DNA from 3 places in the Streptomyces sp. NPDC048383 genome. Region 1 is predicted to be linked to each of the others. Evidence: riboswitches for the same ligand, from Rfam matches in the RefSeq annotation. Region 1 holds a riboswitch; each other region holds the start of a gene.
The links. A riboswitch is a leader RNA that binds a small molecule or an ion and turns the genes downstream of it on or off. The one in region 1 is predicted to bind thiamine pyrophosphate.

Region 1 (7,586 bases):
GGACACGAACCGGAGTGACCGGCTAGGAACCGGCGTTCAGGGGTGCTCCGTGCGGCAGGTCGCCCTTGAACTGCTTGGCCCTCAGGGTGCCCGGCGTGGGGGCGGGGGTGAGTTCGATCCAGGCCTCGTCCCAGATGAAGTTGCTGCCGTTGGTGTCACCGTGCGTCTGGTAGACCCTGCCGTCGGTGGTCAGGACCCTGATGTAGGCGTCATTGCCCTGGTCGATGATCGAAATGCTGCAGGCCGTTCCGAAGGGGTAGTTCGGGTTGTCCGAGTTCGTCAGGTCCTGCCAGACGGGGGCCCCGCCCGTGGAGCTGGAGCGGCCGGCGTAGGCGATGCCGTTCGTGAGGGCCGCACTGAACGACTCGGTGTTCGAAGGCGCGTAGCTGTCGATGTCACTACAGGGGCCGGTCGCACCCTGCGGGCCGGTCGGGCCCTGGGGACCCGTCGGACCTTGGGGGCCGGTCGCACCCGTCGCGCCCTTCGGTCCTCGGGGGCCCCGCGGTCCGGTCGGTCCGACCTTGCAGTCGTCCCTGCCCGGGTCCGCCTTGGCCGCCGCCGCGTCGTCACCGCGGTCCGGTCTCTGCTTCGACGGCTTGCAGGGCTCCCCGCCACCGCTCCGTACGCTCGGTACGTTCGCGGTGGGCGACACGGCGAAGGCCGTCGGAGCCACGATTCCCACCAGGACCAGGGGGACGGAGGCCAATGTTCCTCCGGCCAGCCAGCCCGCTCGTCGGGGCAAGGGCCTCGCAATGGATCGGGACCTGTCTTCAGAACTCATCTGCCGCTCCTCGCGCGCACGGGATCGAATGCTTCTCCGAAGTTCGGACATCGGCCCGGACTCCGGGCGACATCTTGAGGACACCCCCGGCCGCGCGGCGCGACGACGCGCCCTGGCGTCAGCGGAACGGCTCATCGGGGAGGGTCCAATTGGCCTCCCGCGAGGGCCACCCGGGTTCGGGCTCCGGCGTGCCTCGCCCCTCGCCGGCGGCACCGTCCCTAGGGTCAGCGGCCGTGAAGCCGACGATTTGCCTCTGCATGATCGTGAAGAACGAGTCCGCCGTCATCGAACGCTGCCTCGCGTCGGTGAGGGGGCTCATCGATACCTGGGCCATCTCCGACACGGGATCCACGGACGGAACCCGACAACTGATCCGAACGGCCCTGGAGGGAATCCCCGGGGAGCTCCACGAGGAACCGTGGGTCGACTTCGGGCACAACCGCAGCCTCAACATCAGACACGGGCTCGGCAAGGCCGACTACCTCCTGCTCCTCGACGCCGACCACGTCCTGCGCCCCGAAGGGCCGCTGCCCACCCTCACCGCGGACTCGTACATGCTCCGCCACGCGGGCGCCACCGAGTACCGCATCAAGCGCCTGGTCCGTGCCGATCTCCCCTGGCGGTACGAGGGCGTCACCCACGAGTACCTGACCTGCGATCGCCGCGACGAGAACGACCAGCGCCCCGGCCTTCAGGAGAACCTCGACGCCCTCGTCATCGAGGACCACGCCGACGGCGGCTCCCGGCACGACAAGTTTGAGCGGGACGCCCGGCTGCTCGGCGCCGAACTCCAGCGCGACCCCGCCAACACCCGGACCGTCTTCTACCTCGCCCAGACCTTGCGGGACATGGGTGACACCGGAGCCTCGATCAAGCTCTACGAGCGCCGCGCCGGTATGGGCGGTTGGGCCGAGGAGGTCTACTACGCACTGCTCCAAGTCGGCGTCCTGCACGGTGAGACCGGCGACTGGCCCGCCGCGATGGACGCCCTCTCCCGGGCCTGGGACTCGCGTCCCGACCGGCTGGAGGCCTGCTACGAGCTCGCCGCCCGACTCAGAATGCTCGGCCGCTACCACTCGGCGCATGCCATCACCGCAGCCGTACTGGATCGGCCGACACCGGACGATCTGCTCTTCGTCCAGCCCTGGGTCTACCGGTGGGGGCTGCTCTTCGAGCATTCGATCAACGCCTACTGGGTCGGCGACATGAACGCCTCCCTCAGCGCCTGCGACCGGCTGCTCGCGATGCCCGACCTGCCGGAGGCGTACCGGCGCCAGACGCAGGACAACCGCGCATTCGCCGTAGCCGCCCTCTGCCCCCCGTCCGCGGGGGTTTCACGTGAAACGAAGGCTCCCGTTTCACGTGAAACGTCGCGGCCCGCCGCGTTCTAGGACGCGGCGGCGCGATCACCCAGGGCCCGGCGGCGGCGGCCGGCGTCCGCCAGGGCCGGCGGGCGCCAGACGCCGTCCGGGCGGTAGAGGTTGGTGCCGGGCGCGACGATCTCGTCGATCCGGTCCAGCACCGCGTTGTCGAGCACCAGCCCGGCGCCCTTCACCAGGGACTCCATCTGCTCCATCGTGCGAGGCCCGATGATCACCGAGGTGACGGCGGGATGGGCGAGGGGGAAGGCCACGGCCAGTTCGGGCAGCGTGCAGCCGATGGATTCGGAGAGCTCGACCAGCTGTTCCACGGCCTCCAGCTTGGCGACGTTGCCCGGGATCGCCGGGTCGAACCGTGCCGGCGTGAGCGCCGCCCGTCCCGAGGTCAGGTCGATCGGCCCACCGAGACGGTACTTTCCGCTCAGGAACCCCGACGCGAGCGGGCTCCAGGTCAGCACTCCCATTCCGTACCGGAGCGCGACGGGCAGCACGTCCGCCTCGATCCCCCGCGCGAGGATCGAGTACGGGGGCTGCTCCGTGCGGAACCGGGGCAACGCCCGCCGCTCCGCCACGTGGTGCGCCTCGACGAGCTCCTCGGCGGGGAACGTCGAGCACCCGAAGGCGCGGATCTTGCCGGCCCGGACCAAGTCGCCGAGGACCGCCAGGGTCTCTTCGACATCGGTCGTGTGGTCCGGCCGGTGCACCTGGTAGAGGTCGATCCAGTCGGTGTCCAGCCGGCGCAGGCTGTCCTCCACCGCCCGCACGATCCACCGCCGCGAATTGCCGCTGCGGTTGCGGCCCTCGCCCATCCGGAAGTGGACCTTCGTGGCGAGCACCACGTCGTCGCGCCGCGCCGTGAGCGCCTTGCCGACGATCACCTCGGACTCACCGGCGGAGTACATGTCCGCCGTGTCGACGAAGTTGATGCCCCGGTCGAGTGCGGCATGGATGATCCGCACACACTCCTCGTGGTCCGGGTTGCCCATCGCGCCGAACATCATCGTGCCCAGGCAGTGGGCGCTCACCTCGATGCCGGTACCGCCAAGACTTCGGTATCCCATGGTCATGCGGCCGCACTCTAGGACCTGGAGCGCGCTCCAGGTCAAGGGTCGAGCTCCCGGGCCGGTACGTTCGAACTCCCGCCCCCCGAACTCTCAGCGCCCGGACATGGCGCTGCTCCCGACCGACGGAAATCCGCCGGGCGGGAGCAGCACTCCCCCCGAACAGTGCGTCAGTCCGCCAGCGGCAGATAGACGCGGTTGCCCGCAGCGGCGAACTCGGCGGACTTCTCCGCCATGCCCGCCTCGATCTCGTCGGCCTTCAGGTCCCCGCCGTGCTGACGGCGGATGTCCTGCGAGATCTTCATGGAGCAGAACTTGGGACCGCACATCGAGCAGAAGTGCGCGGTCTTGGCCGGCTCGGCCGGCAGGGTCTCGTCGTGGAACTCACGGGCCGTGTCCGGGTCGAGGGCCAGGTTGAACTGGTCCTCCCAGCGGAACTCGAACCGTGCGTCCGACAGGGCGTCGTCCCACTCCTGGGCGCCCGGGTGCCCCTTGGCCAGGTCCGCCGCGTGGGCGGCGATCTTGTAGGTGATGACTCCGGTCTTCACGTCGTCGCGGTTCGGCAGGCCCAGGTGCTCCTTGGGCGTGACGTAGCAGAGCATCGCCGTGCCCCACCAGGCGATCATCGCGGCGCCGATGCCCGAGGTGATGTGGTCGTAGGCGGGCGCGACGTCCGTGGTCAGCGGGCCGAGCGTGTAGAACGGCGCCTCTTCGCAGATCTCCTGCTGGAGGTCGATGTTCTCCTTGATCTTGTGCATCGGGACGTGGCCCGGGCCCTCGATCATCGTCTGGACGTTGTGGCGCTTGGCGATGGTGTTCAGCTCGCCCAGCGTCTTCAACTCGGCGAACTGCGCGGCGTCGTTGGCGTCGGCGATGGAGCCGGGGCGCAGGCCGTCGCCCAGCGAGTACGTGACGTCGTAGGTCGCGAGGATGTCGCAGAGCTCTTCGAAGTTCGTGTAGAGGAAGTTCTCCTTGTGGTGCGCCAGGCACCACGCGGCCATGATCGAACCGCCGCGGGAGACGATTCCGGTCTTGCGCCGGGCGGTCAGCGGCACGTACGGCAGCAGCACGCCGGCGTGGACCGTCATGTAGTCGACGCCCTGCTCGGCCTGCTCGATGACCGTGTCCTTATAGATCTCCCAGGTCAGGTCCTCGGCGCGGCCGTCGACCTTCTCCAGCGCCTGGTAGAGCGGCACGGTGCCGATCGGGACGGGAGAGTTGCGCAGCACCCATTCGCGCGTGGTGTGGATGTTGCGGCCGGTCGAGAGGTCCATGACCGTGTCGGCGCCCCACTTGGTGGCCCAGGTCATCTTGTCGACCTCCTCCTCGATGGAGGAGGTGACCGCGGAGTTTCCGATGTTGGCGTTGACCTTCACCAGGAACCGCTTGCCGATGATCATCGGCTCGATCTCGGGGTGGTTCACGTTGGCCGGCAGGACCGCGCGACCTGCGGCGATCTCTTCGCGGACGACCTCGGCGGAGACGTTCTCGCGGATCGCGACGTACTCCATCTCCGGAGTGATCTCGCCGCGTCGGGCGTACGCGAGCTGGGTGACGGCGGCCCCGCCACGGCCGCGGCGGGGCTGCCGCGGACGGCCCGGGAAGACCGCGTCCAGGTTCTTGAGGCCGCCACGGGGCGAGGTGTGCTTGATGCCGTCGTCCTCGGGGCGCGCGGGGCGGCCCGCGTACTCCTCGGTGTCGCCACGGCTGATGATCCAGTTCTCGCGCAGCGGCGCGAGGCCCCGACGGACGTCCGTCTCGATCCCGGGGTCGGTGTACGGCCCGGACGTGTCATAGAGCGTCACGTCCTTGCCGTTGGTGAGGTGGACCTGGCGGACGGGCACCCGGATGTCGGGGCGGGAGCCCGCCACGTAACCCTTGTGCCAGCCCGGCTGGCGCTCGTTCCCGCCGTCGGCGTCCTGGCTGACGGCAGGCGTGCGTGCGTCCTGAATGGTCATGAGACCGTATCTCCCTACGCCGGCATTACCCGGTAACAGGTTCGGCGGTCGACGCAGCCTCTTCCCGTACGCGTTCTCATGTGCGTACGGTGATCAGCGCCCTCTCAGCCCGGTGCTCCGAGCTCCCGCGTTGTGCAAAGGTGCCCCCACGCTAGCGTCATCTGTGGCGTGCTGAACAGTGGGCCCCCTCATCTCTTGCGATGATCTGCCGGTGACGTCCTCGCCGCAGCCCCCCACCGAGCCCACCGAACCCACGGGTCACCACGACCATGAGCCCGCACCCCACGGGCATGCGGCCGTGCCCGCCCCAGGCCATTCCCACAGCCACAGTCACGGGCCGGCGGCTCCCGTTTCCCAGCACCTGCGCAAGGTCATCGCCGCGGTGCTGATCCCCTTCGCCGCGGCCGTCTTCATCGGCATGGCGGTCCTGTGGCCGGGCGGCGCACCCGCCCACGAGCGGACCGGCGTGGGCTTCGACCGGCAGACCCAGCAGGGGCAGGTCGTCGCGCTCGAAAGCGTCGACTGCAAATCGGTGAACGCCTCGCAGGTACCGGCGACGGGCGACCTCACGACCCCCCAGGGCCGCGAGGCGGACGCCGCGCAGAACGGCGACTGCAAGAAGGCCACCGTCGTGGTCGGCAGCGGTCCGGACAAGGGGCGCGCCTTCTTCGAGATCGTCCAGCCGGGGGCGCCGCGGCAGTTGGAGCAGGGCCAGGAGGTGGTCGTCGCCCACGCGCCGGACGCCCCGCGGGACCTCCAGTACTCGGTGATCGACGTGAACCGGAAGCTGCCGATGGCGCTGTTGGCCGGCATCTTCGCGGTGGCCGTCGTCGTGGTCGGCCGACTGCGGGGACTGTTCGCCCTCATCGCCCTCGTGATCAGCTTCGCGATCCTGACCCTGTTCATCCTCCCGGCGATCCTGCAGGGCTCGAACCCCCTGGTCGTCGCGATCGTCGGAGCCAGCGCGATCATGCTGATCGCCCTCTACATGTGCCACGGGCTGACGGCGAGGACCTCGGTCGCCGTTCTCGGCACGCTCGTCTCGCTGTTGCTGATCGGCCTGTTGGGCTCGGTGTTCATCGACTGGGCGTTCCTGAGCGGCAACACCGATGACAACACCGGCCTGATCCACGGTCTCTACCCCGACATCGACATGAGCGGTTTGCTGCTCGCAGGTGTGATCATCGGCTCGCTCGGCGTACTCGACGACGTGACGGTCACCCAGACCTCGGCGGTGTGGGAACTCCACCAGGCCGACCCGAAGATGGGGCCGCGCGCCTTGTACGGGGCGGCGATCAGGATCGGCCGCGACCACATCGCCTCCGTGGTGAACACCCTCGTACTCGCCTACGCGGGCGCCGCGTTGCCCCTGTTGTTGCTGTTCTCGATCGCCAACAGCAGCATAGGAGCGGTGGCGAACAGCGAACTGGTGGCGGAGGAGATCGTACGGACCCTCGTGGGCTCGATCGGCCTCGTCGCGTCGGTGCCCGTGACGACGGCCCTGGCCGCACTGGTGGTCTCGGCGGACCGGCCGGGCGCCCCGGCCGCCGCGGCGGCTTCGGGGCCGGTCCGCGGCGGCAAGGGGCGGCGACGCAAGCGCTGAGCGACGGGTGGGGGGTGCCTCCCTCAGCCGGCGTTCCGTTCGTTGTGCTGGGCTTCGGCGAGGATCTTGTCGAGCGCCTCGTCGAGATCTCCCTCGAAATCACCCAGGTTGCGCTCCTGACCGAGCGGAACAAGCCGGTCCGTGCGGTCGAGGAAGGCGACGAGCGGCGCCGCGCCGGCGCGGAACAGCGCCCGGTCCCCGCCGACCTGGAGACGGATGTGGACGTCGGACAGCTCGTCCGGGTGGCTGGGGGCGATGTGCACATCGCCGTCACCGCACGGCTTGTTGATGCCGTCGAGAAGCAGTTCCCGGCCGAACGCCCAGGTCACGGGCGCGTCTCCGGGAAGGTGGAAGGTGAGGCGTACTGCGTAGGGGTCACGAGCTTCGTACCGGAGTTCCACCGGGATTCGGAACGAGAGTTCCTCGGAAACGAGGAAGCTCATCATGACCTCTGCCTGTACCGACTCGCGCATTGCCTACCCCGCTGTAGTGGAAGTGGCCAGGAATGGTCCCCCAAGCCCTCTTGACAAGAGTGGTGGAAGCGCTGGGAGATCACAAGGAGTGAGTTTTCAGATACTGATAGAGAACGAGAGGGTGCTCAACAGCGCGCCTACTTCACTCCGCAGCCGTTCCATCGCATGGGGCAACCGGTTTTCCTGGTGCGCGGGGAGCGAAATGGCCATGGTTGCGGCGGTATCGCCCGCTGTGATCGGGATGGCGGCGCACACCGTACCCAACGCGTACTCCTGACGCTCCGTAACCGGCTGCATCCGCTCCAGGGAAGCGATTCTTTGTTCCAGTGCG
Region 2 (7,586 bases), on a different contig from region 1:
ATTCTCACTCAACGCCTGCACGGGGCTGCCGGGCAGGGTCGGATCCTCGGTGAAGAGCCATTCCAGGATCTCCTCCTCGGAGAAGCGGTCGTCGCGCAGCACGGTCAGGAGGCCCACGAGGCCCTTCACGACCTTGTCGCCGTCGATGAACTGGGCCGGAACCTGCAGGGTGCGGTTCTCGCCCCGGCGTACGGCGATGAGCTGGCCTTCCTTGACCATCTGGCGGACCCGGGTCACCTCGATGTCGAGCATCTCCGCGATGTCGGGGAGGTGCAGCCAGGAGGGGACGAGGGCATCGATCTTTGCGTCAATCTCGGTCACGGACACAAGCCTGCCATCTCGGACGGGCCGCCGGTACCTGGCCCGTCCGTCCGGGGTCCGGGCCGCCTCCCGCCCGGGCGGCGCGGTGCGGACTTCCCCGCTCCGCCCGGCCGCGTCCCCGCCCGTGTCCCGGCCCGCCCCGGCCGTCAGGCGGTGGCGGACTTCAGCGGGGCGGCGGGGTCCGCCACCCGGGCCGGGTCGAGCCGGACGCCCGACTCGATGAGCTTGCGGCCCTGTGCGAGGTCCCGCGGCCGGCCGACGGCCAGGACCGCGACCAGGGCGGCGTCCCGCAGCCAGCACACCGACCAGCCCGCCCCGCCCGGGTCGCCGCGCCACAGCAGGGTGTCGGCCCCGGCGTGGTGTCCCTCGTACTGGACGAAGCGGCCGAACTGCTCCGACCAGAAGTACGGCACCGGGTCGTAGGCCCGTACGGGCTCCCCCGCCAGGATGTTCGCCGCGACGGCGCGCGGCCCCTGGAGGGCGTTGTCCCAGTGGTGGACCAGCAGCCGCGCACCGTAGCGGGCCGAGGGGAAGGAGGAGCAGTCGCCGACGGCGTACACCCCGGGGAGGGTGGTGCGCAGGTGGGCGTCCGCGGTGACGGAGCCGTCGGGGCCGAGGTCGACGCCGGTGCCGGCCAGCCAGTCCGTCGCGGGGCGGGCGCCGATGCCGACGACGACGGCGTCCGCCGCCAGTTCCCGGCCGTCCGCGAGCCGGACCCGGCCCTCCTCGACGCCGGCCACCTTCGCGCCGGTGATCAGCTCGGCGCCCGCCTCGGCGTACCAGTGCGCCATCGGGGCGGTGACCTCGGCCGGGAGGGCGCCCGCCAGGACCCGGTCCGCCGCCTCGACGACGGTCACGGCGCAGCCCGCCGCGCGGGCGGCGGTGGCGAACTCGGCGCCGATCCAGCCGGCCCCGACGACGACGGTGGCGGGGGCGGCGGCCAGGACGGGCCGCAGCCGGGCGGCGTCGTCGAGGGTGCGCAGCAGGTGCACGCCGGGGACGCCTTCGGTGCCGGGCAGGGTCAGCGGTCGCGCGCCGGTGGCCAGGACGAGGGCCCCGTACGGGACGGGTCCGGCCCCGGTGTCCAGTTCGCGGGCGGCGTGCCGCAAGCCGGTGACCTCGGTGCCGAGCCGCAGCTCGATGTCCAGGCCCTCGAAGTCGACGTCGAAGGCGGAGTCCTCCGCCTTGCCGAGCAGCACCGCCTTGGACAGCGGGGGCCGGTCGTAGGGCTGGTGGGGTTCGGCTCCCAGCAGGGTCACGGGGCCGGTGAAGCCCTGTTCGCGCAGGGCCACCGCGGTCTGCACCCCGGCCATTCCGGCGCCGACGATCACGACACCGGGCTTCGTCTGTTGCGTCTGCTCGCTCACCCGACCCAGCCTAGTTCCCTGACGATTCGTCAGGAATAGCGGGTGCGGCGGCCCGGGCGGGACGGCGGGGAGCCCACGGGCCGAACAGCGCCGGGGCGGTGGCGGGACGGCGGGAGGCAGCGGGGAGGCAGCCTTACCCGCCACCGGCCACGGGGTTAGTCTGGCCACCGTTACCCATCGCGGGAGTCCGGGCGCACCGGGCTGAGAGGGAGGCTGGCCGGCCTCCGACCGTACGAACCTGATCCGGGTCATGCCGGCGAAGGGAGGGGCTGGACGCCCATGCACTCATCTCGGAAGGGATCCGACGTCCTCGTCATCGGGGGCGGGATCATCGGCCTGGTCATCGCCTGGCGGGCCGCCCGGCGCGGCCTGCGCGTCGTACTGGCCGACCCGGACCCGGGCGGCGGCGCGGCCCGGGTCGCGGCGGGCATGCTGGCCGCCGTCACGGAACTGCACTACGGCGAGGAGACCCTGCTCGGGCTCAACGTGGCTTCCGCCGCCCGCTATCCGGACTTCGCCGCCGAACTGCACGAGGCCGCCGGCGGCATGGACATCGGCTACCGGGCCTGCGGCACCCTGGCCGTCGCCCTCGACGCCGACGACCGCCTCCACCTGCGCGAACTCCACGCGCTCCAGCGCCGCTGCGGGCTGGAGTCCGAGTGGCTCACCGGCCGCGAGTGCCGCCGCCTGGAGCCGATGCTGGCGCCCGGGGTGCGCGGCGGGCTGCGGGTCGACGGGGACCACCAGGTCGATCCGCGCCGGCTCGCGGCCGCGCTGCTGGCCGCCTGCGAACGCTCCGGGGTGACGTTGCGCCGCAGCCGGGCGGACCGGCTCCTCACCAGCGGGGACCGGGCGGCGGGCGCCGTCCTGGACGACGGTACGGAGGTGCTCGCCGACCAGGTGGTGCTGGCCGCCGGCTCGCTCAGCGGCCGGCTGGCCGGCGTACCGCCCCAGGTGGCCGTTCCCGTACGGCCGGTGAAGGGGCAGGTGCTGCGGCTGTCGGTACCGGCCGCGTACGGCCCGTTCCTGTCGCGGACCGTACGGGCGGTCGTGCGCGGCAGCCACGTCTACCTGGTGCCGCGCGAGAGCGGCGAGCTCGTCGTCGGCGCCACCAGCGAGGAACTCGGCTGGGACACCACCGTCACCGCCGGCGGCGTCTACGAGCTGCTGCGCGACGCCCACGAGTTGGTGCCCGGCATCACCGAACTCCCGCTGGTGGAAACCCTGGCGGGGCTGCGCCCCGGCTCGCCGGACAACGCGCCGCTGCTCGGCCCGACCGAGCTGCCGGGCCTGCACCTGGCCACCGGCCACTACCGCAACGGGGTCCTGTTGACGCCCCTCACCGGGGACGTGATGGCGGAGTTGCTGGCGACCGGTGTCGTACCGGAGATCGCCCGCCCCTTCACCCCCCGCCGCTTCTCCCCCGCACGTCAGGAGTCCTACGCATGACCATCTCCGTCAACGGCGAGCCGCGCGAGTTCGCGGCCGGCACCACCCTCGACGCGGTGGTCGCCACTTTGTCCCGGGCGCCCAAGGGCGTCGCCGCCGCCCTCAACGAGACCGTGGTCCCGCGCGGGCAGTGGCCGCACACCCCCGTGGGCGACGGCGACCGCGTCGAGGTCCTCACCGCGGTCCAGGGAGGCTGACGGCGATGGCGGACGATCTCTTCGCGCTCGGCGGCCGGACCTTCTCCTCCCGCCTCATCATGGGCACCGGCGGCGCGCCGAGCCTGGACGTCCTGGAACGCGCGCTGACCGCGTCCGGGACGGAACTGACGACGGTGGCGATGCGCCGCCTGGACCCGACGGTGCAGGGCTCGGTGCTGTCGGTCCTGACGAAGCTCGACATCGCCGTGCTGCCGAACACGGCGGGCTGCTTCACCGCCGGCGAGGCCGTGCTCACGGCCCGCCTCGCACGGGAGGCCCTGGGCACGGACTGGATCAAGCTGGAGGTGGTCGCGGACGAGCGCACCCTGCTGCCCGACGGCGTCGAGCTGCTGGACGCCGCCGAGGTCCTGGTGGACGAGGGCTTCACCGTCCTGCCGTACACCAACGACGACCCGGTGCTCGCCCGCAAGCTGGAGGACGTGGGCTGCGCGGCGATCATGCCGCTCGGCTCCCCCATCGGTTCGGGCATGGGCATCCGCAACCCGCACAACTTCGAGCTGATCGTCGAGCGGGCCGGTGTCCCGGTCATCCTGGACGCGGGGGCCGGCACGGCGTCGGACGTCGCGCTGGCCATGGAGCTGGGCTGCGCGGGGGTGATGCTGGCCTCCGCCGTGACCCGGGCCCAGGACCCGGTCCTGATGGCCGCGGCCATGCGGGACGCCGTCTCGGCGGGACGCCTCGCGCACCGCGCCGGTCGCATCCCGCAGCGGCGCTTCGCCGAAGCCTCCTCCCCCGTCGAGGGCCGCGCCGCCCTCGACCCCGAACGCCCCGCCTTCACCTCCTGACCCTGCGGTACTGGCCCTGCCGGGCGGGGCCGGCAGGGGTCTGCGGGCGCCTGCCCGGAGGGGGACGTGCGTCACAGCTGCGCTGCAACCACCCCCATCCGGGCCGGTGGCGCGGTGGGCGCTCGTAGAATCGCCGGGTGGATACGACCCTGGATGACCCCCTCGTCGGGCGCGTGCTCGACGGCCGCTACCGCATCGATGCCCGCATCGCGGCCGGCGGCATGGCCACGGTCTACCGGGCCGTGGACACCCGCCTGGACCGCGTCCTCGCGCTGAAGGTGATGCACCCGGCGCTGGCCGCCGACGGCGCCTTCGTCGACCGCTTCATCCGCGAGGCGAAGTCCGTGGCCCGCCTCGCCCACCCCAACGTGGTGGCCGTCTTCGATCAGGGGACCGACGGTCCGTACACCTACCTCGCGATGGAGTACGTCTCCGGCTGCACCCTGCGCGACGTGCTCCGCGAGCGCGGCGCGCTCCAGCCGAGGGCCGCCCTCGACATCCTCGAACCGGTCCTCGCCGCCCTCGGCGCCGCCCACCGGGCCGGTTTCGTGCACCGGGACATGAAGCCGGAGAACGTCCTGATCGGCGACGACGGCCGGGTGAAGGTGGCCGACTTCGGGCTGGTCCGCTCCGTGGGCTCCGTCACGAACACCACCGGCTCGGTCCTCGGCACGGTCTCCTACCTGGCGCCCGAGCAGATCGAGAACGGTATCACCGACACCCGCGTGGACGTCTACGCCTGCGGCGTCGTGCTCTACGAAATGCTCACCGGCAGCAAGCCGCACAACGGCGGCAGCCCCGCCCAGGTGCTCTACCAGCACCTCAACGAGGACGTGCCGCCCCCGTCGGCCCTCGTCCCGGGCCTGCCGGCCGGTCTCGACGCGCTCGTCGCGCAGGCCGCCGCCCGCAACCCCGAGCTGCGCCCCTCCGACGCCGCCGCCCTCCTCGGCCTGGTCCGCGGCGTGCGGGACGGCCTCGGCGAGGGCGAGCTGGACGCCGTACCGCCGCAGGCGCTGGCCCGGACGCGCACCGCCGCCGAGGACCGTACGGGGGTGATTCCCCGCGCGGTGGACGATCAGCAGCCGGTGCTCCACACCTCGCGGCTGGCGTCGACGCCGCTCGCCCCCTCGACGCCGCTCGCCTCCTCGGCGCCGCCGCCCCCGAGCCGCCGGCTGCCGCGCGGGCCCCGGCGCGGGCCGCTGCTGATCGTCGCGGGCGTGCTGCTCGCGCTCGGTCTCGGCACGGGCGTCTGGTACATCAACTCCGGCCAGTTCACGAAGGTCCCGAACCTGCTCGGCAAGTCCGAGGAGCGGGCGAAGTCCCAGCTGTCGGCGGCCGGGCTCGGGGTGAAGCGGATCGACCGCAAGTTCAGCGACGCCTTCGAGCGCGGGACGGTGATGAACACCGACCCCGAGGGCGGCAAGCGGATCCGCGGGAACGGCGCCGTGGTGCTCACCGTCTCGCGCGGCCCCGAGGTCGTCGGCGTGCCCGACCTCAAGGGTCGGCCGTTGGAGGAGGCCAAAGCCGAACTGACGAAGACGGGCCTGGCGCCCGGAATCGTCACGCAGGCCTTCAGCCAGGACGTCGCCCGGGGCTCGGTCATCAGCACCGACCCGGCGGGCGGTCAGCGGCGGGCGCCCGACACCGCGGTCGCGCTGGTCGTCAGCAAGGGGCGGCCCGTCCAGGTGCCGAACGTCACCGGCCGGACCCTGGACCAGGCGCGGGAAGCGCTGGAGGGCCTCGGCCTCACCGTGAGGACGGCCGGTGAGCAGGTCAACTCGCCCTCGGCGCCGGGCACGGTGGCCAACCAGTCGGCGCTCGCCGGCGCCCAGGCGGCCGCCGGTGACACGGTCACCCTCACCCTGTCCAAGGGCCCCCGCCAGGTGCAGGTACCGGACGTGACCGGCAAGGACCTGGACACGGCCCGCAGGACGCTGGAGGGCCTCGGCTTCCAGGTCAAGGTGGACCGGCCGTTCCTGTCCTTCAGCGACACGGTGGACTCCCAGTCGGTGCTCGGCGGCCTGAACGCCCCCGAGGGCAGCACGATCACGGTGCGGACGAGGGGCCTGTGAACCCGTCCGTCACCCCCGCGGTGACCAACTCGACGCCGACGCCTCCCGCCGTCTCCCGCGACGCGGCGGCGACGCGCAATCCGGTGGGCGGGCACGTGCCCGTCGCCGGCGGACTCGCCTCGGTGGGCCTGGCGTACGCCGCCGAGATGGGCGCGGAGGCCGTCCAGGTCTTCGTCGCCAATCCCCGGGGCTGGGCCACGCCGAAGGGGAACCCGGCGCAGGACGAGCTGTTCCGCGCGCGGTGCGCCGAGCTCTCCGTACCGGCGTACGTGCACGCGCCGTACCTGATCAACTTCGGCTCGCACACCGAGGCCACCGTGGAGAAGTCGGTGGAGTCACTGCGGCACTCGCTGCGCCGGGCCCGGGAGATCGGCGCGCTCGGGGTGGTCGTCCACACCGGCTCGGCGACCGGCGGCCGCCCGCGCGACGCGGCGTACGCGCAGGTCAGGGAGCACATGCTGCCGCTGCTGGACGAGCTGACCCATGACGACGACCCCTTCCTGCTGCTGGAGTCCACGGCCGGGCAGGGTTCCTCGCTGTGCTCGCGCACCTGGGACTTCGGGCCGTACTTCGAGGCGCTCGACCACCACCCCGGGCTCGGGATCTGCCTGGACACCTGCCACATCTTCGCGGCCGGTCACGACCTGGCCGAGCCGGGCGGCACCAAGCAGACGTTGGACCTGCTGGTGGACGCCGTCGGACCGGGCCGGCTGAAACTGATCCACGCCAACGACTCCAAGGAGGGTGTCGGCGCCCACAAGGACCGGCACGCCAACATCGGCCAGGGGCACATCGGCCCGGAGGCCTTCGGTGAACTGTTCTCGCATCCCGAGACGGCCGGCGTCCCGCTGGTCATCGAGACGCCCGGCGGCAAGGAAGGGCACGCGGCGGACGTGGCCCTGCTGAAGGAGCTGCGCACCTCGCACTGATCGCCACGTTGCTTGAGGAATACCCTGGGGGGGTATACGGTTCTGTCACCGGGACAGAACCGCATACGGCGTTTCCCATGCGAGGGGCTTGGCCATGGAACACGCGCACGCGCACCACGAACACGGCGACGAGCACGACGGCACCCACGAACCGGGACACGACCCGGGGCACGCATCCGGCCACCACGGACCCGCACACCCGCCCGCCGGCGGCAAGGTCACGTGGGGTGCGGCGGCCCGGGCCACCCTGCACTGCCTCACCGGATGCGCCATCGGCGAGGTGCTCGGCATGGTCATCGGGACCGCGCTGGGCTGGGGCAACGTACCGACGATGATCCTCGCGATCATCCTCGCGTTCGTCTTCGGTTACGCCCTCACGCTGCGCGGGGTCCTCGCGGCCGGGGTGGACTTCCGCTCGGCCGTCCGGGTGGCGCTGGCCGCGGAC
Region 3 (7,586 bases), on a different contig from region 1:
GTCACCGCCGGCGTCTTCGCGGCGTTCTACGTGCCGTTCCTGGCCACCTTCGTCACGATGCTGCTCACGGCGGACGACGGCCCGCAGCGCGTGGTCACGTTCCTGGTGCTGACCGTCGTCAGCGACACCGGGGCCTACGCGGTGGGCTGGCGCTTCGGCAGGACGAAGCTGGCGCCGCGCATCAGCCCCGGGAAGACCCGCGAGGGACTGTTCGGCGCCGTGGCCTTCGCGATGGCCGCCGGCGCGCTGTGCATGGAGTTCCTGATCGACGGGGGCTCCTGGTGGCAGGGTCTGGTCCTCGGCCTGGCCGTCGCGGTCAGCGCGACCCTGGGCGACCTGGGCGAGTCGATGATCAAGCGCGACCTGGGCATCAAGGACATGGGCACGCTGCTGCCGGGCCACGGCGGCATCATGGACCGGCTCGACTCGCTCCTGCCGACCGCTCCCGTCGTGTGGCTGCTCCTGGCGGCCTTCGTCGGCACCGGCTGAGGTCCGCCGCTCCGCCGCTGATCGGCGGCCGATCCACCGGTCGCCGCGGTACCGGGGCGGCCGGTGGAGGAAAAGCCTCGACCGGGCCGGGCGGTTACTCTTGAAGGGCGCGCTGCTTCTGCGGCGCGCCTTTCGTCTTACAAGGAGTACCTGCCATGGCCCGCCCCGTTCCGGGAGAGCTCACCTTCGTCGCCCCTCGTGGGGTCAAGAAGCCGCCCCGGCACCTCGCCGACCTCACCCCGGCCGAGCGCCGGGAGGCGGTGGCCGCGATCGGTGAGAAGCCGTTCCGGGCCAAGCAGCTCTCCCAGCACTACTTCGCCCGCTACGCCCACGACCCGGCGGAATGGACCGACATCCCCGCGGCCTCCCGGGAGAAGCTCCAGCAGGAGCTGCTGCCCGATCTGATGAACGTCCTGCGTCACATCAGCTGCGACAACGACACCACGCGCAAGACCCTGTGGAAGCTGCACGACGGCACGCTCGTCGAGTCCGTGCTGATGCGCTACCCCGACCGGGTCACCATGTGCATCTCCTCGCAGGCCGGCTGCGGCATGAACTGCCCGTTCTGCGCCACCGGCCAGGCCGGTCTGGACCGCAACCTGTCCACCGCCGAGATCGTGCACCAGATCGTGGACGGCATGCGCGCCCTGCGCGACGGAGAGGTCCCGGGCGGCCCGGCCCGGCTGTCGAACATCGTCTTCATGGGCATGGGCGAGCCGCTCGCCAACTACAACCGCGTCGTCGGCGCCATCCGCCGCCTCACCGACCCGGAGCCCGACGGCCTGGGCCTGTCGCAGCGCGGCATCACCGTCTCCACCGTCGGCCTGGTCCCGGCCATGCTGCGGTTCGCGGACGAGGGCTTCAAGTGCCGGCTCGCCGTCTCGCTGCACGCCCCCGACGACGAGCTGCGCGACACCCTGGTCCCGGTGAACACCCGCTGGAACGTCCGTGAGGTGCTGGACGCGGCCTGGGAGTACGCCGAGAAGTCCGGCCGCCGGATCTCCATCGAGTACGCCCTGATCCGCGACATCAACGACCAGGCCTGGCGCGGTGACCTGCTCGGCAAGCTCCTCAAGGGCAAGCGCGTCCACGTCAACCTGATCCCGCTGAACCCGACCCCGGGCTCGAAGTGGACCGCCTCGCGGCCCGAGGACGAGAAGGCGTTCGTCGAGGCCATCGCCCGCCACGGGGTGCCCGTGACCGTACGGGACACCCGCGGTCAGGAGATCGACGGCGCCTGCGGCCAGCTGGCCGCCTCGGAGCGATAGGGCCGAAATTCGGCCATGGTCGATCACATTCGGACGCGGGGTACCCTGTGGCCGAACCAATTTCATATTCCGACAGGGGAGCGCCACAGCGCTGAGAGTGCGGTATCCGTCATCCGCAGACCCTCTGAACCTCGCCCCGGTCATTCGGGGTAGGAAGTTCGGTCACCACTCATGCTGTTGCGCCCTGCCCGGCGTCCGCTCTCGCAGAGCGCCGGGCAGGGCCGCGTCTTCTCCTGGTCATCCCAGGAGGAATCAACCAGTGAGCACCACCCAGAGGATCGCGGGCGCCGCGCTCGTGGCCGCGCTCGGCGTCACCACGCTCAGCGCCTGCGGCGGCGGCGACGCCAAGGACAGGACCGCCGGCGCGAGCGACGCCCCGAAGTCCAAGACGGTCACCCTCGTCTCCCACGACTCCTTCAACGTGACCGACTCGGTCCTGAAGGAGTTCGAGCAGCAGAGCGGCTACACCGTCAAGCGACTGAAGTCCGGCGACGCCGGCACGGCGCTCAACCAGGAGATCCTGACCAAGGGCTCCCCGCGCGGCGACGTCTTCTTCGGTGTCGACAACACCCTGCTCTCGCGGGCCCTCGACAACGGGATCTTCACCCCGTACCAGGTCAAGGGCATGGACGGGATCAAGTCCGAGTTCGTGCTCGACCCGCAGCACCGCGTCACCCCGATCGACTCCGGTGACATCTGCGTCAACTACGACAAGCAGTACTTCGCCGACAAGAAGCTCGCCCCGCCGCAGACGCTGGACGACCTGGTCAAGCCGGAGTACAAGAACCTGCTGGTCACCGAGAACGCCGCGACGTCCTCGCCCGGTCTCGGCTTCCTCCTCGCCTCCGTCGGCAAGTACGGCGAGGACGGCTGGAAGGACTACTGGAGCAAGCTCAAGGCCAACGGCGTCGAGGTCGTCGACGGCTGGGAGCAGGCCTACAACGAGCGCTTCTCGGGCTCCGCGGGCGGTAAGAAGGCCAAGGGCGACCGTCCGCTGGTCGTCTCGTACGCCTCCAGCCCGCCGGTCGAGGTGCTCTACGGCGAGCCGCAGCCGGCCGAGGCCCCCACGGGCGTCTCCACCGGAACCTGCTTCCGCCAGGTCGAGTTCGCGGGCCTGCTGAACGGCGCGAAGAACCCCGAGGGCGGCAAGGCGCTCCTCGACTTCCTGGTGAGCAAGAAGTTCCAGGAGGACATGCCGCTCCAGATGTTCGTGAACCCGGTGGTCAAGGACGCGCAGCTGCCGGAGGTCTTCACGAAGCACGGTGTGGTGATCGAGAAGCCGGAGAACGTCACTCCGGACGCCATCGCCAAGAACCGTGAGCAGTGGGTCAAGGCATGGTCCTCGCTCGTCGTGAAGTAGCACGCGGGAGCTCCCCGAAGGAGGGCGGGCGGACCACCGCCGTCAGGCTGGGCCTGATGGTGGTGCCGCTCGTCTTCTTCGGGCTGTTCTTCGCCTACCCCGTGGCCGCGATCGTCGGCCGCGGGCTCAGGACGGACTCCGGTTGGCAGTTCGGTCGGATCGGCGAGGTGCTGGCCCGGCCCGACATCGCGGACGTGCTGTGGTTCACCACCTGGCAGGCGCTGGCCTCCACGGTGCTCACCCTGCTGATCGCGCTGCCCGGGGCGTACGTCTTCGCCCGCTTCGAGTTCCCCGGCAAGCAACTGTTGCGCGCGGTGGTCACCGTTCCGTTCGTGCTGCCGACGGTGGTCGTCGGCACGGCGTTCCTCGCGCTGGTCGGGCGCGGCGGACTGCTGGACGAGCTGTGGGGAGTCCGCCTGGACACCACGGTTTGGGCGATCCTGCTGGCGCACGTCTTCTTCAACTACGCCGTCGTCGTCCGGACGGTCGGCGGCCTGTGGGCCCAGCTCGACCCCCGTCAGGAGGAGGCGGCCCGGGTCCTCGGCGCGGGGCGTTACGGGGCGTGGCGGCGGGTGACGCTGCCCGCGCTCGGGCCGGCCGTCGCCGCCGCCGCGCTGATGGTCTTCCTGTTCACCTTCACCTCCTTCGGCGTCGTGCAGATCCTGGGCGGTCCCGCGTACTCCACCCTGGAGGTGGAGGTCTACCGGCAGACCGCGCAGTTGCTGGACCTGCCGACGGCCGCCGTCCTGACGATGGTGCAGTTCGTCGCGGTCGGCGCGATCCTCGCCCTGCACGCATGGACCGTGCGCCGCCGGGAGACCGCGCTGCGGCTGGTCGACCCGGCGCGCACGGCGCACCGGCCGCGCGGCTGGGCCCAGCGGGGGCTGCTCGGCGGGGTGCTGCTGACGGTGGCGCTGCTGATCGTGCTGCCGCTGGGCGTGCTGGTCGAGCGGTCCTTCGACGCCCCCGGCGGCTACGGGCTCGGCTTCTACCGGGCCCTGCAGGACGCGGGCTCCGGCGGCGGAACGTTCCTGGTGCCACCGCTGGAGGCGATCGGGAACTCGCTGCGCTACGCGCTGGCCGCCACCGCCATCGCCCTGTTCATCGGGGGGCTCGCCGCCGCCGCGCTGACCCGGCGCGGGGGGCGCTTCGTACGCGGCTTCGACGCGCTGCTGATGCTCCCGCTCGGGGTGTCCGCCGTGACCGTCGGCTTCGGCTTCCTGATCACCATGGACGAACCCCCGCTGGACCTGCGGACCTCCTGGATCCTGGTGCCGCTCGCGCAGGCGCTCGTCGGGGTGCCCTTCGTCGTACGGACCATGCTGCCGGTGTTGCGGGCGGTGGACGGACGGCTGCGGGAGGCCGCCGCCGTACTGGGTGCCTCGCCGCTGCGGGCCTGGCGCGAGGTGGACCTGCCGCTGGTGCGGCGGGCGCTGCTGATCGCGGCGGGCTTCGCCTTCGCGGTGTCCCTCGGCGAGTTCGGGGCGACCGTGTTCATCGCCCGGCCCGACAGCCCGACCCTGCCCGTCGCCGTCGCCCGACTGCTGGGGCGGGCCGGTGAGCTGAACTACGGGCAGGCCATGGCCCTGAGCACGATTTTGATGCTGGTGTGCGCCGTGTCCCTGCTGGTGCTGGAGCGGCTGCGCCCCGACAAAACCTCGGGAGAGTTCTGATGACCCTGCTCCGTCTCGAAGGGGTGACGGTCCGCTTCGGCGAACGCGCGGTCGTGGACGACGTCGACCTGGAGGTCGCCGAGCACGAGACCGTGTGTGTGCTCGGACCCAGCGGGAGCGGCAAGTCCACCCTGCTGCGGGTGGTGGCCGGTCTCCAGCGGGTGTCGGCCGGCCGGGTCCTGCTGGCCGGCGCCGACCAGGCCGGGGTGCCCGTGCACCGGCGGGGCGTCGGGCTGATGTTCCAGGACCACCAGCTGTTCCCGCACCGCGACGTCGGCGGGAACGTCGCCTTCGGCCTGCGGATGCGCGGTTCCACCCGGCACGCCTACGAGGGCCAGGTCGCCGAATTGCTGGAGCTGGTCGGGCTCCCCGGAGCCCAGGGCCGGGCCATCGCCTCGCTCTCCGGGGGCGAGCAGCAACGGGTGGCGCTGGCCCGGGCCCTGGCCCCCTCCCCGCGGTTGCTGATGCTGGACGAGCCGCTGGGCCAGCTGGACCGGGGGCTGCGCGAGCGGCTCGTCGTCGAACTCCAGGGGTTGTTCTCCCGGCTCGGCACGACCGTGCTGGCGGTGACCCACGACCAGGGGGAGGCCTTCGCGCTGGCCGACCGGGTCGTGGTGATGCGGGACGGGCGGATCGCCCAGGCGGGTACCCCGCTGGAGGTGTGGCAGCGGCCCGCCTCGGAGTTCGTCGCCAGGTTCCTCGGCTTCGAGAACGTGGTCCCGGCGACGGTGTCGGCGGGGGGCGCCGCCACCCCGTGGGGCGCGGTCCCCGTACCGGCCGGGTCGGCGGAGGGCGAACGGCGGCTGCTGATCAGGCCCGCCGGGGTGCTCCTGGGGGACGAGGGGTTGCGCTGCGAGGTGCTGTCCCGCACCTTCCGCGGTACGCACGTCGCGCTGTTGCTGCGGCCCGGGGCGGGTCCCGACCTGGAGGCCGAGTGCGGGCCGGTCGGGGCGCCGGCGGTGGGCGACCGGGTGTCGGTGGCCTTCGCCCCGGCCGAGGTGGTGCTGTTGCCGACGGGAACCGGCTGAAGCCCGGACCCCGTGGTGCGGCGCTCCGCAGGGATCCGGTGGACCCCGGCGGAGGGCCGCGGCGACCGCCAGGGATCAGGTGGACCCCCGGCGGAGCGCCGCGGCGACCGGGTCAGTCGCGGATGCCGTCGCAGGCGATCGGCAGGTGGCGGGGGCCGCGCAGCACCGCGTTCTGACGGTACGGCGGCGGGTCCTCCAGCAGCCGCGGGTTCTCCAGCCGGCGGGCCAGCTCGCTCAGCGCCAGCTGGGCTTCGAGCCGGGCCAGCGGCGCCCCGAAGCAGCTGTGAATGCCACTGCCCAGGCCGAGGTGCTGGATGTCCGCGCGATCGGGATCGAAGCGGTCCGGGTTCTCGAACTTCTTGGGGTCGCGGTTTCCCGAGGCGAGGACCAGCCAGAGCGAGGCTCCCTTCGGGATGGTCACGCCGGCGACCTCGATCTCGCAGAGCGTGGTGCGCTGCGGCAGCAACTGCACCGGCGGTTCGAAGCGCAGCAACTCCTCGACGATCGGAACGGACAGCTCGGGGTCCTGACGCAGCCGCTCCAAGACGTCCGGGTGCCGGAGCAGGGTCAGCATCCCGTTGGTGATCAGGTTGACCGTGGTCTCGTGGCCCGCGATCAGCAGCAGCGCCGAGGTGCTCAGCGCCTCGATCGTGGTCATGGCGCCGTCCGGTCCGTCCGCGGTCGCCAGGTGCGACAACATGTCGTCACCGGGGTTCTTGCGGCGCTCCTCGATCAACCCGGCCAGGTACATGCCGAGTTCCATCCGGGCGTCGGCCGGAACGCGGCGCTTCGTCGGGTCGGCGTCCGGGTCCGGGTCGAGGCTGGCGGCGATGGTGTCGGCCCACACGTGGAAGCGCGGCTCGTCCTCGGGGGGTACGCCGAGCAGCCGGCAGATCACCGTGACCGGGAACGGGTAGGCGAACTGGTCGACCAGGTCGATCCGGTCCGGCGAGTCGGCCGCGACGATGCCGTCGATCAGCCCGGACACGATGCCACCCAGCTCGTCCCGCATGTCGTGCACCTTGTGCGGGGAGTGCGGCGGGCCGAAGGGCCGGTTCGTCATCCGGCGGAGCCGGTCGTGGTCGGGCGGGTCGAGCTTGAGGAACGACGGCGGCAACGTCGTCCCCTCCTCCTCGCCATCGGCGAGCGGGTCGCTCGCGGTCGAGGCCAGATTGGCGGCGTCGGAGCTGATCCGCGGGTCGTGCAGGAGGCTCTGGATCTCGTAGTACGTGCTGATCACGTACGGCCCGTCCCCGTCGTGGGCCACCGGCGTCTCGCGGAGCTTTTCGTACAGCGGATACGGATCTGCGCGGTTCGCGTAGTCCATGATCTCCCGCAGGATGGCTTGTGTCATGGCAGGTCCTCGTGCTCCTCAAGGTCCACGGGCCAGGGAGTGCGGTGCGCGTGCGGTCAGAGGCGGGCGGGGGTGAAGGTCATCTTCCGGTCGTCCGGGGAGTAACCGCTGAGGGTGATCGTCGGGCCGTGCGTCGGCACCGACGGGTCCGGGAAGTCCGCGGGCATCGGCTTCTGCCCCTCGGGCCTGCGGTCCACGGTCGGGAACGGCGGCGGGAACGGCGTCGTGGCCTCGATCATCTGCTGGTAGAAGGGCAGCCAGCGGCAGTTGTCGAAGGTCACCGCTCCGATCACGCGGCCCTGGTAGCCGTACACGCCGACGAAGTGCCGCTCGGTGCGCGAGCCCTGGGTGATCATGAGCTCGGTCCCCATGGAGGGCACCCCGACCGACTTGATGTTCACGCCGAACTGGGAG

Region 2: another riboswitch for thiamine pyrophosphate. It lies ahead of thiO (glycine oxidase ThiO); the one in region 1 lies ahead of thiC (phosphomethylpyrimidine synthase ThiC).
Region 3: another riboswitch for thiamine pyrophosphate. It lies ahead of AB0D46_RS05245 (thiamine ABC transporter substrate-binding protein); the one in region 1 lies ahead of thiC (phosphomethylpyrimidine synthase ThiC).

Annotation. Positions count from the first base shown of each region.
Region 1 is NZ_JBEZKS010000001.1:181,387-188,972, forward strand. It holds gene AB0D46_RS00865 (hypothetical protein) at 1-18, shown strand, start outside; gene AB0D46_RS00870 (hypothetical protein) at 23-706, opposite strand; gene AB0D46_RS00875 (glycosyltransferase) at 1,039-2,172, shown strand; gene AB0D46_RS00880 (aldo/keto reductase) at 2,169-3,221, opposite strand; gene thiC (phosphomethylpyrimidine synthase ThiC) at 3,392-5,179, opposite strand; TPP riboswitch at 5,174-5,318, opposite strand; gene AB0D46_RS00890 (YibE/F family protein) at 5,391-6,782, shown strand; gene AB0D46_RS00895 (SsgA family sporulation/cell division regulator) at 6,806-7,255, opposite strand; gene AB0D46_RS00900 (helix-turn-helix domain-containing protein) at 7,352-7,586, opposite strand, start outside.
Region 2 is NZ_JBEZKS010000032.1:36,410-43,995, forward strand. It holds gene AB0D46_RS21845 (Rv2175c family DNA-binding protein) at 1-321, opposite strand, end outside; gene AB0D46_RS21850 (FAD-dependent oxidoreductase) at 468-1,688, opposite strand; TPP riboswitch at 1,858-1,970, shown strand; gene thiO (glycine oxidase ThiO) at 1,968-3,137, shown strand; gene thiS (sulfur carrier protein ThiS) at 3,134-3,334, shown strand; gene AB0D46_RS21865 (thiazole synthase) at 3,340-4,140, shown strand; gene pknB (Stk1 family PASTA domain-containing Ser/Thr kinase) at 4,278-6,212, shown strand; gene AB0D46_RS21875 (deoxyribonuclease IV) at 6,233-7,141, shown strand; gene AB0D46_RS21880 (DUF4396 domain-containing protein) at 7,236-7,586, shown strand, end outside.
Region 3 is NZ_JBEZKS010000004.1:83,312-90,897, forward strand. It holds gene AB0D46_RS05235 (phosphatidate cytidylyltransferase) at 1-489, shown strand, start outside; gene rlmN (23S rRNA (adenine(2503)-C(2))-methyltransferase RlmN) at 645-1,757, shown strand; TPP riboswitch at 1,822-1,931, shown strand; gene AB0D46_RS05245 (thiamine ABC transporter substrate-binding protein) at 2,017-3,117, shown strand; gene AB0D46_RS05250 (iron ABC transporter permease) at 3,174-4,790, shown strand; gene AB0D46_RS05255 (ABC transporter ATP-binding protein) at 4,790-5,818, shown strand; gene AB0D46_RS05260 (cytochrome P450) at 5,931-7,172, opposite strand; gene AB0D46_RS05265 (FAD-dependent oxidoreductase) at 7,229-7,586, opposite strand, start outside.